Regions from separate parts of the Acidovorax sp. GW835-FHT14B10 genome, predicted to be linked through region 2. Evidence: riboswitches for the same ligand, from Rfam matches in the RefSeq annotation. Region 2 holds a riboswitch; the other holds the start of a gene.

Region 1 (5,963 bases), on a different contig from region 2:
TGGCCTCCACGCCCACCACCTCGTCGGTCAGGATGGCGGGGTACGGGCCGGCCAGGTCCCAGGTCTGGAAGAACGGGCCCCAGTCGATGTATTTCGCCAGTTCGGCCAGGTCGAAGTTCTGGAACACCCGGCGGCCGAGGGCGCGCGGCACGGCGGGCTGGTAGGCCTGCCAGTCGATCGGCGTCTTGTTGGCGCGGGCCTTGGCCAGGGGCCACAGCGGCACCTGCTTCTTGTTGGCGTGCTGGGTGCGCACCTTGTCGTAGTCGGCGTTGACTTCCTGCACATAGCTCTCGACGCCGTCACCGAGCAGGCTTTGCGCCACGCTCACGCTGCGCGAGGCGTCGGGCACATAGACCACGGGGCCCTCGTAGTGCGGCGCGATCTTGACGGCCGTGTGCACGCGCGAGCAGGTGGCGCCGCCGATCAGCAGCGGAATTTTCTTGATGCGGAAATGCTCGTCCTTCTGCATCTCGCCGGCCACGTACTGCATTTCTTCGAGGCTGGGCGTGATCAGGCCCGACAGGCCCACGATGTCGGCGCCCTCGACCTTGGCGCGCGCCAGAATCTCGTGGCAGGGCACCATCACGCCCATGTTCACCACCTCGAAGTTGTTGCACTGCAGCACCACGGTGACGATGTTCTTGCCGATGTCGTGCACATCGCCCTTCACCGTGGCGATGACGATCTTGCCCTTGCTGCGCACGTCGCGGCCCGCAGCCTCGTCCTGGCGCTTTTCTTCCTCGATGTAGGGGATGAGGTGGGCCACCGCGAGCTTCATCACGCGCGCGCTTTTCACCACCTGGGGCAGGAACATCTTGCCCGCGCCGAACAGATCGCCCACGATGTTCATGCCGTCCATCAGCGGCCCTTCGATCACATGCAGCGGGCGGCCGCCCCTGGCCAGGATCTGCTGGTAGGCTTCTTCGGTGTCTTCGGTGATGAAGTCGGTGATGCCATGCACCAGCGCGTGGCTCAGGCGCTCGCCCACGGTCTTCGGATGCTCGGGCGTGCCGCGCCATTCGAGCTTCTTGCTCTCGTCCTTGGCGCCGCTCTTGGCGGTTTCGGCAACCTCGACCAGGCGTTCGCCGGCATCCGGGCGGCGGTTGAGCACCACGTCCTCCACGCGCTCGCGCAGCGTGGGTTCCAGATCGTCATAGACGCCCACCATGCCCGCGTTGACGATGCCCATGTCCATGCCGGCCTGGATCGCGTGGTACAGGAACACGGTGTGGATGGCTTCGCGCACCGGGTCGTTGCCGCGGAAGCTGAAGCTCACGTTGGACACGCCGCCCGACACCTTGGCGCCGGGCAGGTGCTGCTTGATCCAGCGCGTGGCCTCGATGAAATCGACCGCGTAGTTGTTGTGTTCCTCGATGCCGGTGGCCACGGCGAAGATGTTGGGGTCAAAAATGATGTCTTCGGGCGCAAAGCCCACCTCGTCCACCAGGATGCGGTAGGCGCGCTCGCAGATCTCGATCTTGCGCGCGTAGGTGTCGGCCTGGCCCTGCTCGTCGAAGGCCATGACCACGGCAGCGGCGCCGTAGCGCTTGACGAGCCGGGCCTCGTGCTTGAACTTCTCCACGCCCTCTTTCATGCTGATCGAGTTCACGATGCCCTTGCCCTGGATGCAGCGCAACCCGGCCTCGATCACCTCCCACTTGGAGCTGTCCACCATGATGGGCACGCGCGCGATGTCGGGCTCGGACGCGATCAGCTGCAGAAAGCGCACCATGGCCGCCTTGCTGTCGAGCATGGCCTCGTCCATGTTGATGTCGATGACCTGGGCGCCGTTTTCCACCTGCTGGCGCGCCACGGCCAGGGCCTCTTCGTACTGGCCATTCAGGATCATGCGGGCAAACGCCTTGGAGCCCGTGACGTTGGTGCGCTCGCCGATGTTGACGAACAGCGTGCCCTCGCCGATGGAGACAGGCTCCAGGCCGGACAGCTTCATGGGGGGAACGGAAATTTCAGACATGCGACTCACCTGTGCAGGAACAGCAGAAAAACAGGTGAGCGTCGTTGCGATGGGGCATGCGGTGCATGCGGCGCCCAAGCCTGACGGCCCCACCGGTGGTGGCAGCCGCTGCAACGCTCCTTGGGCGAGGCTGGATTTTAAGGGCGAACGCCCCGGCGCTCAGATGGCCGCAGGCTGCGCCGATGCCGGCAGCCCGAACACCCGGTCGAACCCCCAGTTGAAGACAAAGGTGTAGCAAAGAAAGAAAACGATGAGCGCCAGGTCCATCACGAAGGCCTGCCACAGGCTCACGTTGAACCACCAGGCAAACAGCGGCACCAGCGTGAACACCAGACCGCCCTCGAAGCCGATGGCATGGGCAATGCGGCGGCGCACGCTGCGCCCGCGCACGGCCTGGCGCGATTCCCAGCGCTCGAAGGCCCAGTTGAACAGCAGGTTCCAGACCACCGCCACCGCCGAGGCGGCCACCGATGCCACGCTGGAGTGCGCAGCACTCTGGCCCGTGAGCACTGCCAGCCCCCAGGTTGCCACGGCAATGGCGATGAGCTCGTACAAAGTCACATACAGCACGCGGCGGCGCACGCCCTGCAGGCCGGGGGCGGCGGGGGACGAGGAAACGGACAGGGTCACGGGTGCATGCACGGTCATGGCGGCACTTTATGTACGAATCACTGATATATAAAGTCAGCTTATTTCAGATTTATTGACAGATTGGCAGGCCATGGCCTTTTCTTCCGACAGCGTGCAGGTGTTTCTGGCGGTGCTCGACCGAGGCTCGTTTTCGGCCGCCGCGCGGGCGCTGTCGCGGGTGCCCTCGGCCGTGAGCATGACCATCGCCCACCTGGAGGCCGAGCTCGACGTGCAACTGTTCGACCGCAGCGGGCGCGAGCCCCGCCCCACAGCGGCGGCCCGGGCGCTGGAGCCGCAGGCGCGGCTGCTGGCCGCGCAGCTGCGGCAGCTCAATGCCCAGGCATTGGCGCTCACACAGGGCCTGGAGGAGCGCCTCACCCTGGCCATCGCCCCCGAGCTGCTGGCAGCGCGCTGGACGGCGCCGCTGGCCGCGCTGGCGCAGCAATACCCGCTGCTGCAGGTGGAGGTGCTGGCCGCGCCCCAGGGCGACGCGCTAGCCCTGCTGCACAGCGGGCGGGCACAACTGGCGCTGGTGTTCGAGCGCCCCAGCATCGACGGGCGCGAGGGTTTCCAGGAGGTGGGCAGCGAAACCCTGGTGGCCGTGATGGCGCCCCAGCACCCCGTGCTGGTGGCTGCGCGGGCGACCGCAGCTGCCCGCGGCGAGGCGCCCGAGCGGGCCCAGCTGCGCGAGGAACACCTCACCACCACGCGCCAGATCGTGGTGGCCAGCCGCGACCTGGCGCAGACCGACCCACGCTTCGTGTTTGCCCGCCACCACTGGCGCACCGACAGCCACCTGGCCGCCCTGGGCCTGATCGAGGCGGGCCTGGGCTGGGGCTGGCAGCCGCGCGCGCTGGTGCAGCCGCGCATCGCGGCCGGCTCGCTGGTGGAGATGCCGTTTGAAAACCTCAGCAACGGCGTGGCGCTATGGGTGGACGTGGTCTGGTCCAAAGAGCGCCCGCTGGGCCTGGGCGCGCGGCGCTTTGTGCAGCTGATCGCGCAGCAGGGTGCATCGGGTGGACAGGCCTGATTGACGACCAAAAAAGATTACGACGCTTATCCAGCAAGCGCCAGAAGCTATTCATTGCATAGCATTCAATGCCCATGTGTGCCGCAAGTGTGCATTGACCGGCCCGGCGCATTGCGCCAAGCTGGCCGCCCTACCCACCGAAAAACGACCATGAGCAAATCCCCCTTTCAAAGCAACGACAAGGCCCTGGCCAAGCGCTGGGCCGCCTGGCAACCCAAGCCGGCCAATGGCTCCGGCCCCAAACCGGTCTCGCTGAAGGATTTCGACCCCGACGCCACGCCGTTCATGAACGGCGAGAAGGCGCAGGCCAAGGAAGATGTGCAGGCCCTGGCGATCGAACTCGACACGCTGCAAGACCTGCTGTATGCCGACCGGCGCTACAAGCTGCTGGTGCTGCTGCAGGGCACCGACGCCTCGGGCAAGGACGGCACCGTGCGCGGCGTGTTCGGCAGCATGAGCGCCCTGGGTGTGCATGCCGTGGGCTGGAAGGCGCCCACCGAGCCCGAGCGCGCCCACGACTACCTGTGGCGCATCCACCAGCGGGTGCCGGGCGCCGGCGAGCTGACGGTGTTCAACCGCAGCCATTACGAAGACGTGCTGGTGCCAGTGGTCAACGGCTGGATCACGCCCGAGCAGCAGCGCCAGCGCCTGGCCCACATCAACGACTTCGAACGCATGCTCAGCGAGACCGGCACGGTCATTGTGAAGTTCATGCTGCACATCGGCTTCGAGGAACAGCGCGAGCGACTGCAGGAGCGCCTGGACGATCCCACCAAGCACTGGAAATTCGACATGGGCGACATCGCCGTGCGCAAGCAGTGGGCCGACTACCAGAAAGCCTACGAAACACTGCTGGCGGCCACGCACACCCCCTGGGCGCCCTGGACCATCGTGCCCGCCAACTCCAAGACGCACCGCAACCTGATGATCGCCACCGTGCTGCGCGAGGTGCTGCAGAACCTGGACCTGCGCTATCCGCCGGGCGACCCGGGGCTGGAGCATTTCACGGTGGAATGACTGATTTTCATGCCATTCATGGCTGTATTTCCCGTCTGTTAAGCGTTTTCAGCTCCTTTGAAGTGCGCCAAAAAAGACCGCACCGGGCATGGGGAACATTATGCAAACGGCGCATAACCCCGTGACACACCGGCCTTGGACAGCCCGGCGCCGCAGGCATAAGCTTCACCCCCTTGAACTGATCCCACAAGGAACCCGCCATGTCGAATACCACCGGAACGACCACCGGAACGCCCGGCAGCATTGCCACCGCACACACCCTGCCGTCGTACCTCGACGCCAGCCACCTCGGCCCCTGGGGCAACTACCTGCAGCAAGTGGACCGCGTCACCCCCTACCTGGGCAGCCTGGCGCGCTGGGTGGAGACGCTCAAGCGCCCCAAGCGCATCCTGATCGTGGACGTGCCGATTGAAATGGACAACGGCGCCATCGCCCACTTCGAGGGTTACCGCGTGCAGCACAACACCAGCCGCGGCCCGGGCAAGGGCGGCGTACGCTTTCACCAGGACGTGACCCTGTCGGAGGTGATGGCGCTGTCGGCCTGGATGTCGGTCAAGAACGCAGCGGTGAACGTGCCCTACGGGGGCGCCAAGGGTGGCATCCGGGTCGATCCCAGGAAACTTTCGATGGGTGAGCTCGAACGCCTCACGCGCCGCTACACGAGCGAGATCGGTATCATCATCGGCCCGTCCAAAGACATTCCCGCGCCCGACGTGAACACCAACGGCCAGATCATGGCGTGGATGATGGACACGTATTCGATGAACGTCGGCGAAACCGCCACTGGCGTGGTCACCGGCAAACCCGTGGACCTGGGTGGCTCGCTTGGGCGCAATGAGGCCACCGGCCGCGGCGTGTACACCGTGGGCGTGGAGGCGGCGCACCACATCGGCCTGAAGATCGAGGGCGCGCGGCTGGCCGTGCAGGGGTTTGGCAACGTGGGCGGCACGGCCGCCAGGCTGTTTGCCGAGGCCGGCGCGCGCGTGGTGGCCGTGCAGGACCATACCGGCAGCATCTACCACGACGGGGGCCTGGACGTACCCGCCCTGCTGGCGCATGTGAAGGAAACCGGCGGCGTGGGCGGCTTCGCCGGCGCGGACCGGCTCGACAACGATGCATTCTGGGGCGTGAACTGCGACATCCTGATCCCGGCGGCGCTGGAAACCCAGATCACCGCCACCAACGCCGGCAAGATCCAGGCGCGCCTGGTGATCGAAGGCGCCAACGGCCCCACCACCCCCGAGGCCGACGACATCCTCCACGACAAGGGCGTGCTGGTGCTGCCCGACGTGATCGCCAACGCCGGCGGCG
Region 2 (5,963 bases):
CACGCGAGATGTACTTGGCCTCGGCATCGTCGAGCAGCCGCACCTCGGCCACGGACGGAATTTCGTCCCCGTTCTTGGCCACCTTCTGCCAGGGCGCCAGCGGCGACAGGCGCCACTCCACGCCCGCGGCAATCAGCCGCTGCGCCTGCGAGCGCGTGGCCGCATGGCCACGTTCCACCAAAAACACATCTGCGCGCATCGCGCCCATCCTTTTTGAGTCAAGTCAGCTGGTAGCGTTAGTAAATCAAGCGCCAGCAGCTCATATAAAAATAGCATCATTGAGCCGCGCCACCCGCCAGCGCCACCGCGGAACCGGCTTTGCCGGGCCGCTGGTGGCGTCCCCCTCAGGGGGAAGGCGCAAGCGCCCGAGGGGGAATCAGTACCTGTAGGTGTCGGGCTTGTAGGGGCCCTGCTTGGGCACGCCGATGTAGGCGGCCTGCTCGTCGCTCAGCTCGGTCAGCATGGCGCCCACCTTCTTGAGGTGCAGGCGTGCCACCTTCTCGTCGAGGTGCTTGGGCAGCACGTAGACCTTGCCCACGTCGTAGCCTTCGGGGTGGGTGAACAGCTCGATCTGCGCGATGGTCTGGTTGGCGAACGAGTTCGACATCACGAAGCTCGGGTGGCCCGTGCCGCAGCCCAGGTTCACCAGGCGGCCCTTGGCCAGCAGGATGATGCGCTTGCCGTCGGCGAAGATCACATGGTCCACCTGGGGCTTGATCTCTTCCCACTGGCAGTGTTCTTCGAGCTTGGCGACCTGGATCTCATTGTCGAAGTGGCCGATGTTGCAGACGATGGCCTGGTCCTTCATGGCCTTCATGTGTTCGAAGGTGATCACGTCACGGTTGCCGGTGGTGGTGACGAAGATGTCGGCCAGTGGCGCGGCCCATTCCATGGTCACGACCTTGAAGCCTTCCATGGCGGCCTGCAGGGCGTTGATGGGGTCGATCTCGGTCACCCACACCTGGGCGCTCAGCGCGCGCAGCGCCTGGGCACTGCCCTTGCCCACGTCGCCGTAGCCGGCCACCACGGCCACCTTGCCGGCGATCATCACGTCGGTGGCGCGCTTGATGCCGTCCACCAGCGATTCGCGGCAGCCGTAGAGGTTGTCGAACTTCGATTTGGTCACCGAGTCGTTCACGTTGATGGCGCGGAACAGCAGCGTGCCCTTGGCCGACATTTCCTTGAGGCGGTGCACGCCGGTCGTCGTCTCTTCGGTCACGCCGAGGATCTGGGCGCTCTTGCGGCTGTACCAGGTGCTGTCTTCGGCCAGCTTGGCCTTGATGGCGGCATACAGGATGCGCTCTTCCTCGCTGCCGGGATTGGCCAGCACGGAGGCGTCCTGCTCGGCCTTCTTGCCCAGGTGCATCAGCAGCGTGGCGTCGCCGCCGTCGTCCAGGATCATGTTCGGGCCTTCGCCCTCCGTGCCCTTGGCGCCGAAGTCGAAGATGCGGTGGGTGTAGTCCCAGTAGTCCACCAGGGTCTCGCCCTTGATGGCGAACACCGGCGTGCCGGTGGCGGCAATCGCGGCGGCGGCGTGGTCCTGGGTGGAGAAGATGTTGCACGAGGCCCAGCGCACATCGGCGCCCAGGGCTTTCAGGGTCTCGATCAGCACGGCCGTCTGGATGGTCATGTGCAGCGAGCCGGTGATGCGCGCGCCCTTCAGGGGCTGCCTGGCGGCGAATTCCTCGCGGATGGCCATCAGGCCGGGCATCTCGGTCTCGGCGATGCGGATTTCCTTGCGGCCCCAGTTGGCCAGGCCGATGTCGGCAATGGCGCTGTCGGCCAGGGTAGGTGCGTTGACGCGTGCGTTCATGGTTTGCTCCAAAGCATGTTTGAAAAAACCACTCGCCGGGGGGGAAGGGAAAAAGCTCACCACGCGGAAAGTGGATGAGCGTCGTTGCGAAAGTGACTCCGAGCCTCACGCCCCGCCAATGCTGGGGACGCTGCAACGCTCCTCGGATGAGGTCGGGATTATACGGACGCGCGCACCCGGCGCCACGCCATCCCGGCCGCCAGCCAGGGCGCATTCCCCGGCCACATGGCTCGGCATGCGCGGGACCCACCGATGCAAGCGCCGCATCCGCCGGCAACGATGCGCCCAGTGCGCGGGGAGGCATCCGTCACCAGGCCCCGTTGCCATGCATGGTGGCTGCCCCCCCCAGGTACGGCAGCGCTCCTTCATTTCTCGCCATAAACCACGAGTGCGCTGGCGTCGATCCGGACATTGCCATCCGGGAATTTCTGCTCGATGGCCCGATACACCTCTTCCCGAATCTTCTCTCCCGTGGCTTCGTCGGCCTGGCCCAGTGCGGCAACCACCGGTGCGGCCACTTCGGTCATGGCCTGCCAGTACACATCGGCGGTCTGGCAGTCGAGCCGTCCCGCCACCTCCCTGACCGACACATTTTTCAGCCCGGCCTGCGCCAACAGCGCCTCGCCCCAGCCCGCCTGGGCACAGCGGAACATGCCCGGCGCGCCCGGCGCCGGTGCAGGCAAGGCCATGTTCCGGTTGATCGCGCCCATGATGGCCGTCACCCAGAAATTTTTCTCCGCCACATTCCAGACCGCAGTGGCCAGGCGCCCGCCGGGTTTCAGGACACGCGCCATCTCCCGGGCCGCCAGATCCATGTCGGGGAAAAACATGAAGCCAAAGCGGCAGCTGACGGCATCAAAACTCTGGTCCGCAAAAGGCAGCGCGCACACATCGCACACGCGGGTCTCCACATTGGCCAGCCCGCGGCGCTGCGCATTCTCCCTGGCGATCTCCAGCATGTTCGCCGCCAGGTCGGTGACGACCACCCGCCCCTGCGGAATGCGCGCCGCAATCGTCAACCCGGGCTCTCCCGTGCCGCCGGCGACATCGAGCACCACGTCCTGGCCCTTCGGGTCCAGCCAACGGATGATTTCGTCGCCCATGGGGCGCAGGAAGTCCATGAACAGCTCATCCCATTTCTTCCAGCCCGCGGAGAACCGGTTCCAGGACGCTTGCTGTTGTTCGCGAATGCTTTCTAGTTGCGAGTCCATTTGAGGTACCTCCATAGATGGTGTGCAACCCTCCGCCCCTGCGGCGCGACCGCGCCGGCAGGAGACCCGGTCATTCCGATTCCTGATCCTTGGTGTCTGGGCGCTCAACCGCAGCCCGTGCCTTGCAAGGCAATGCGCAGCAACAACGACACGGGTGATGGAAGAAGGGAATCAGACGCGGATGATGTGGCCCTTGAGCGCGTAGAGGATGCCGATCACCTCGTTCTTCGTGCCATCGTCCAGCTGGTGCTTGCCCATGGCACCAACAATGTCATCCATGACCGCCAGATACTCCTGTTCACTGATGTTCATCCCCTTGTGCACCGTGAGCATGTCTCTGCCGGTGTAAGGCTGCGGTCCCCCGGCACCCGCACAGAAGAACTCGGTCGCCATTTTCTTGGTGTGCTCCAGGTCCTCGGCGTTCTCGAAACGGGTTTTGACGAGGGGATTGCTCAGGTGGGCGGCAATGACATCGTCCACGAGGCGGGCGATGCCCGCCGATTCGCCCAGCCGTTGGTAAAGCGTGGTACCCATGGTGAACTCCTTTCGGTCAAGAAACTCCTGAATACGTTGCGCGGTCTGCCCGAGCCACGGTGGAAAAAGCTTACGCACAACCGCGCCAGATTCCTTGGCGCCACCATGGGGAAGGCGTGGAGATTGGCTGAAGATGGTGGTGCGCCATATGATTCCGGCTCTGCTTCCGTGAAGGAGTAGCCGGTGCTGCTGACTTTCAGAGACTGTGAGCTCGATACCCGTCTGTTCACCTTGCGCTGCCAGGGGCAGACACGCCAGGTCGAGCCGCAGGTGTTCGACCTGCTGGCCTACCTGCTGCAGCACCGCCACCGCATCGTGCCCCGGCAGGAACTGCTGGATGCGCTGTGGGCCGGCAAGGTGGTGAGCGAGTCGGCCCTGAGCAGTTGCATCAAGGCGGCACGCCAGGCCATCGGCGACAGTGGCATGGCCCAAGCTTGCATTGCCACCATTCCACGCCGCGGCTACCGCTTCGTGGCAACGGCCACGGAACACGAACCGCCCACCCCCCTGTGCCAGAGCGCGCCCGGCGCAGGCCCGGATCTGCCTCTCGACAAAGCCCGCGACGCGCATCCGCACCGCGCGTCCATCGCCGTCATGCCCTTCGCCGACCTCTCGCCCGTGGCCGGTGGGCGTGGGGGCACAGCCGACGCACTGGCCCACGACGTCATCACCCGGCTGGCCCAGCTGCGCAGCCTGTTCGTCATCGCACAAGGCACCGTGTTCGCGCTGCATGAACGCGACATCGGCCCGCAGGAGGCCGCGCGCCTTCTTGATGTCGACTATGTGGTGAGCGGCACCGTGCGCCGCCACGCACGGCGTCTGGTGGTGACGGCCGAACTGGTGGAGGTCCGCACCGCGCACGTCGTCTGGGCCGACATCTTCGACCGCCCCCTGGACGACGCTTTTTTCGTCCTCGACGACATTGGCAGCCAGATCGTCGCCATCGCCGCCAGCGAGATCGAGCTGGCCGAGCGCAACCGCGCCCTGCTGCGCCCGCCCAACACCCTCGATGCCTGGGAGGCCCACCACCGTGGCCTGTGGCATATGTACCGATTCAACCAGGCCGACAACGAGCGCGCCCGCCAATTCTTTGCCATGGCAGTGCACCTCGACCCCACTTTCGCGCGTGCCTACGCCGGGCTGTCGTTCACGCACTTCCAGAACGCCTTCCAGGGCTGGTCCGAGCGCGCAGCCGCTTGCGACCAGGCCATGGCCACGGCCCGCCAAAGCCTGGACGCCGACGACCGCAACCCGGCGGCCCACTGGGCCATGGGCCGGGCACTGTGGCTGCGCGCCCAGCAGGACTCGGCCGTGGTTGAGCTGGAGCAGGCCATCCACCTGAGTCCCAGCTTCGCGCTGGGTCATTACACGCTGGCGTTTGTCCAATCCCAGGCGGGCGACCCCCAGGCCGCCATCGCGGCGTCCGACCACTCGCGCCTGCTCAGCCCCTTCGACCCGCTGCTTTTCGGCATGCTGGGGGCCCGCGCCATGGCGCTGGTGCGCCTGGGCCGGTTCGACGAGGCGGCGGACTGGGCCGTCAAGGCCGCCGCCCGTCCCAACGCCCACACGCACATCCGCGCCATCGCGGCCTACAGCCTGGCATTGGCGGGTTCGCTCGACCTGGCACGCACCTATGCGGCAGAAATACGCCAGGCGCGACCAAACTACCAGGCCGACGACTTTTTCGCGGCTTTCCGCTTCGACCCCGAGGGCGCAGCCCTGTTTCGCCAGGGGGCCGCGCGCATCGGCATGGCATGACGCCCTACGAAGAGCGCATGTCCTGGGTGGAAAAGGTATTGCACCAGGCCCTGCGCTCGGGGCAGCACGGGCCACAGGCCGGCACCCGCAGGGTCGGCCTTCCTGCCGCCAGAACGTGGCGTTGCGTTTTCCATGGCGGCATGAGGCATCGGTCCCGGTGAGCGGTATTTGGTTTCGCTGTGCCAGAGAAAGCGCGCCCCGCCATGACAACCTGATGGCCATCCCCGTTGTCTCCCTGGGTGTCGCCGGCCTCGCCGCCTGCGACGTGAAAAAAACCAGGAAGGCAACGTGACGCTGCCCCAGCACGGCGTCAAAACCCCCGATGCCAGCGTGGCCACGGAGCAGAAAACCGCCACGGTGCCCACCATCAAGGCCAAGGAAAAGGCCATCGAGCGGCCCCGGGTCGAGATCACCCCGGCCAGCCGGCCCTGGCAGGCCATCCCGCCGGGTTGGCAGCGGCGCGGGATAATCACAGGTTGACCCACCCTTTTGACTTGGCCGCCGCCCCGGGGCGCGGCCACCGCCTGCATGTCCGCACCCTTTCTTGCCGAAACCCGGCGCCGCCGTACCTTTGCCATCATTTCCCACCCCGACGCCGGTAAAACGACGCTGACGGAAAAGCTGCTGCTGTTCTCGGGCGCAATCCA

Evidence for each region. Region 2 has a riboswitch for S-adenosylhomocysteine ahead of ahcY (adenosylhomocysteinase). Riboswitches for the same ligand answer to the same signal wherever they lie in the genome.
Region 1: linked by a shared signal. The riboswitch ahead of metH (methionine synthase) and the one ahead of ahcY (adenosylhomocysteinase) in region 2 are both predicted to bind S-adenosylhomocysteine.

The regions. Positions count from the first base shown of each region.
Region 1 is NZ_JBXAGC010000004.1:143,145-149,107, reverse strand. It holds gene metH (methionine synthase) at 1-2,026, opposite strand, end outside; S-adenosyl-L-homocysteine riboswitch at 2,005-2,103, opposite strand; gene AC1Q5S_RS05330 (PACE efflux transporter) at 2,135-2,566, opposite strand; gene AC1Q5S_RS05325 (LysR family transcriptional regulator) at 2,697-3,635, shown strand; gene AC1Q5S_RS05320 (PPK2 family polyphosphate kinase) at 3,786-4,652, shown strand; gene AC1Q5S_RS05315 (Glu/Leu/Phe/Val family dehydrogenase) at 4,853-5,963, shown strand, end outside.
Region 2 is NZ_JBXAGC010000002.1:231,705-237,667, forward strand. It holds gene AC1Q5S_RS03015 (TlyA family RNA methyltransferase) at 1-199, opposite strand, end outside; gene ahcY (adenosylhomocysteinase) at 377-1,813, opposite strand; S-adenosyl-L-homocysteine riboswitch at 1,883-1,961, opposite strand; gene AC1Q5S_RS03025 (class I SAM-dependent methyltransferase) at 2,179-3,024, opposite strand; gene AC1Q5S_RS03030 (group I truncated hemoglobin) at 3,196-3,558, opposite strand; gene AC1Q5S_RS03035 (winged helix-turn-helix domain-containing protein) at 3,742-5,316, shown strand; gene AC1Q5S_RS03040 (hypothetical protein) at 5,605-5,796, shown strand; gene AC1Q5S_RS03045 (peptide chain release factor 3) at 5,845-5,963, shown strand, end outside.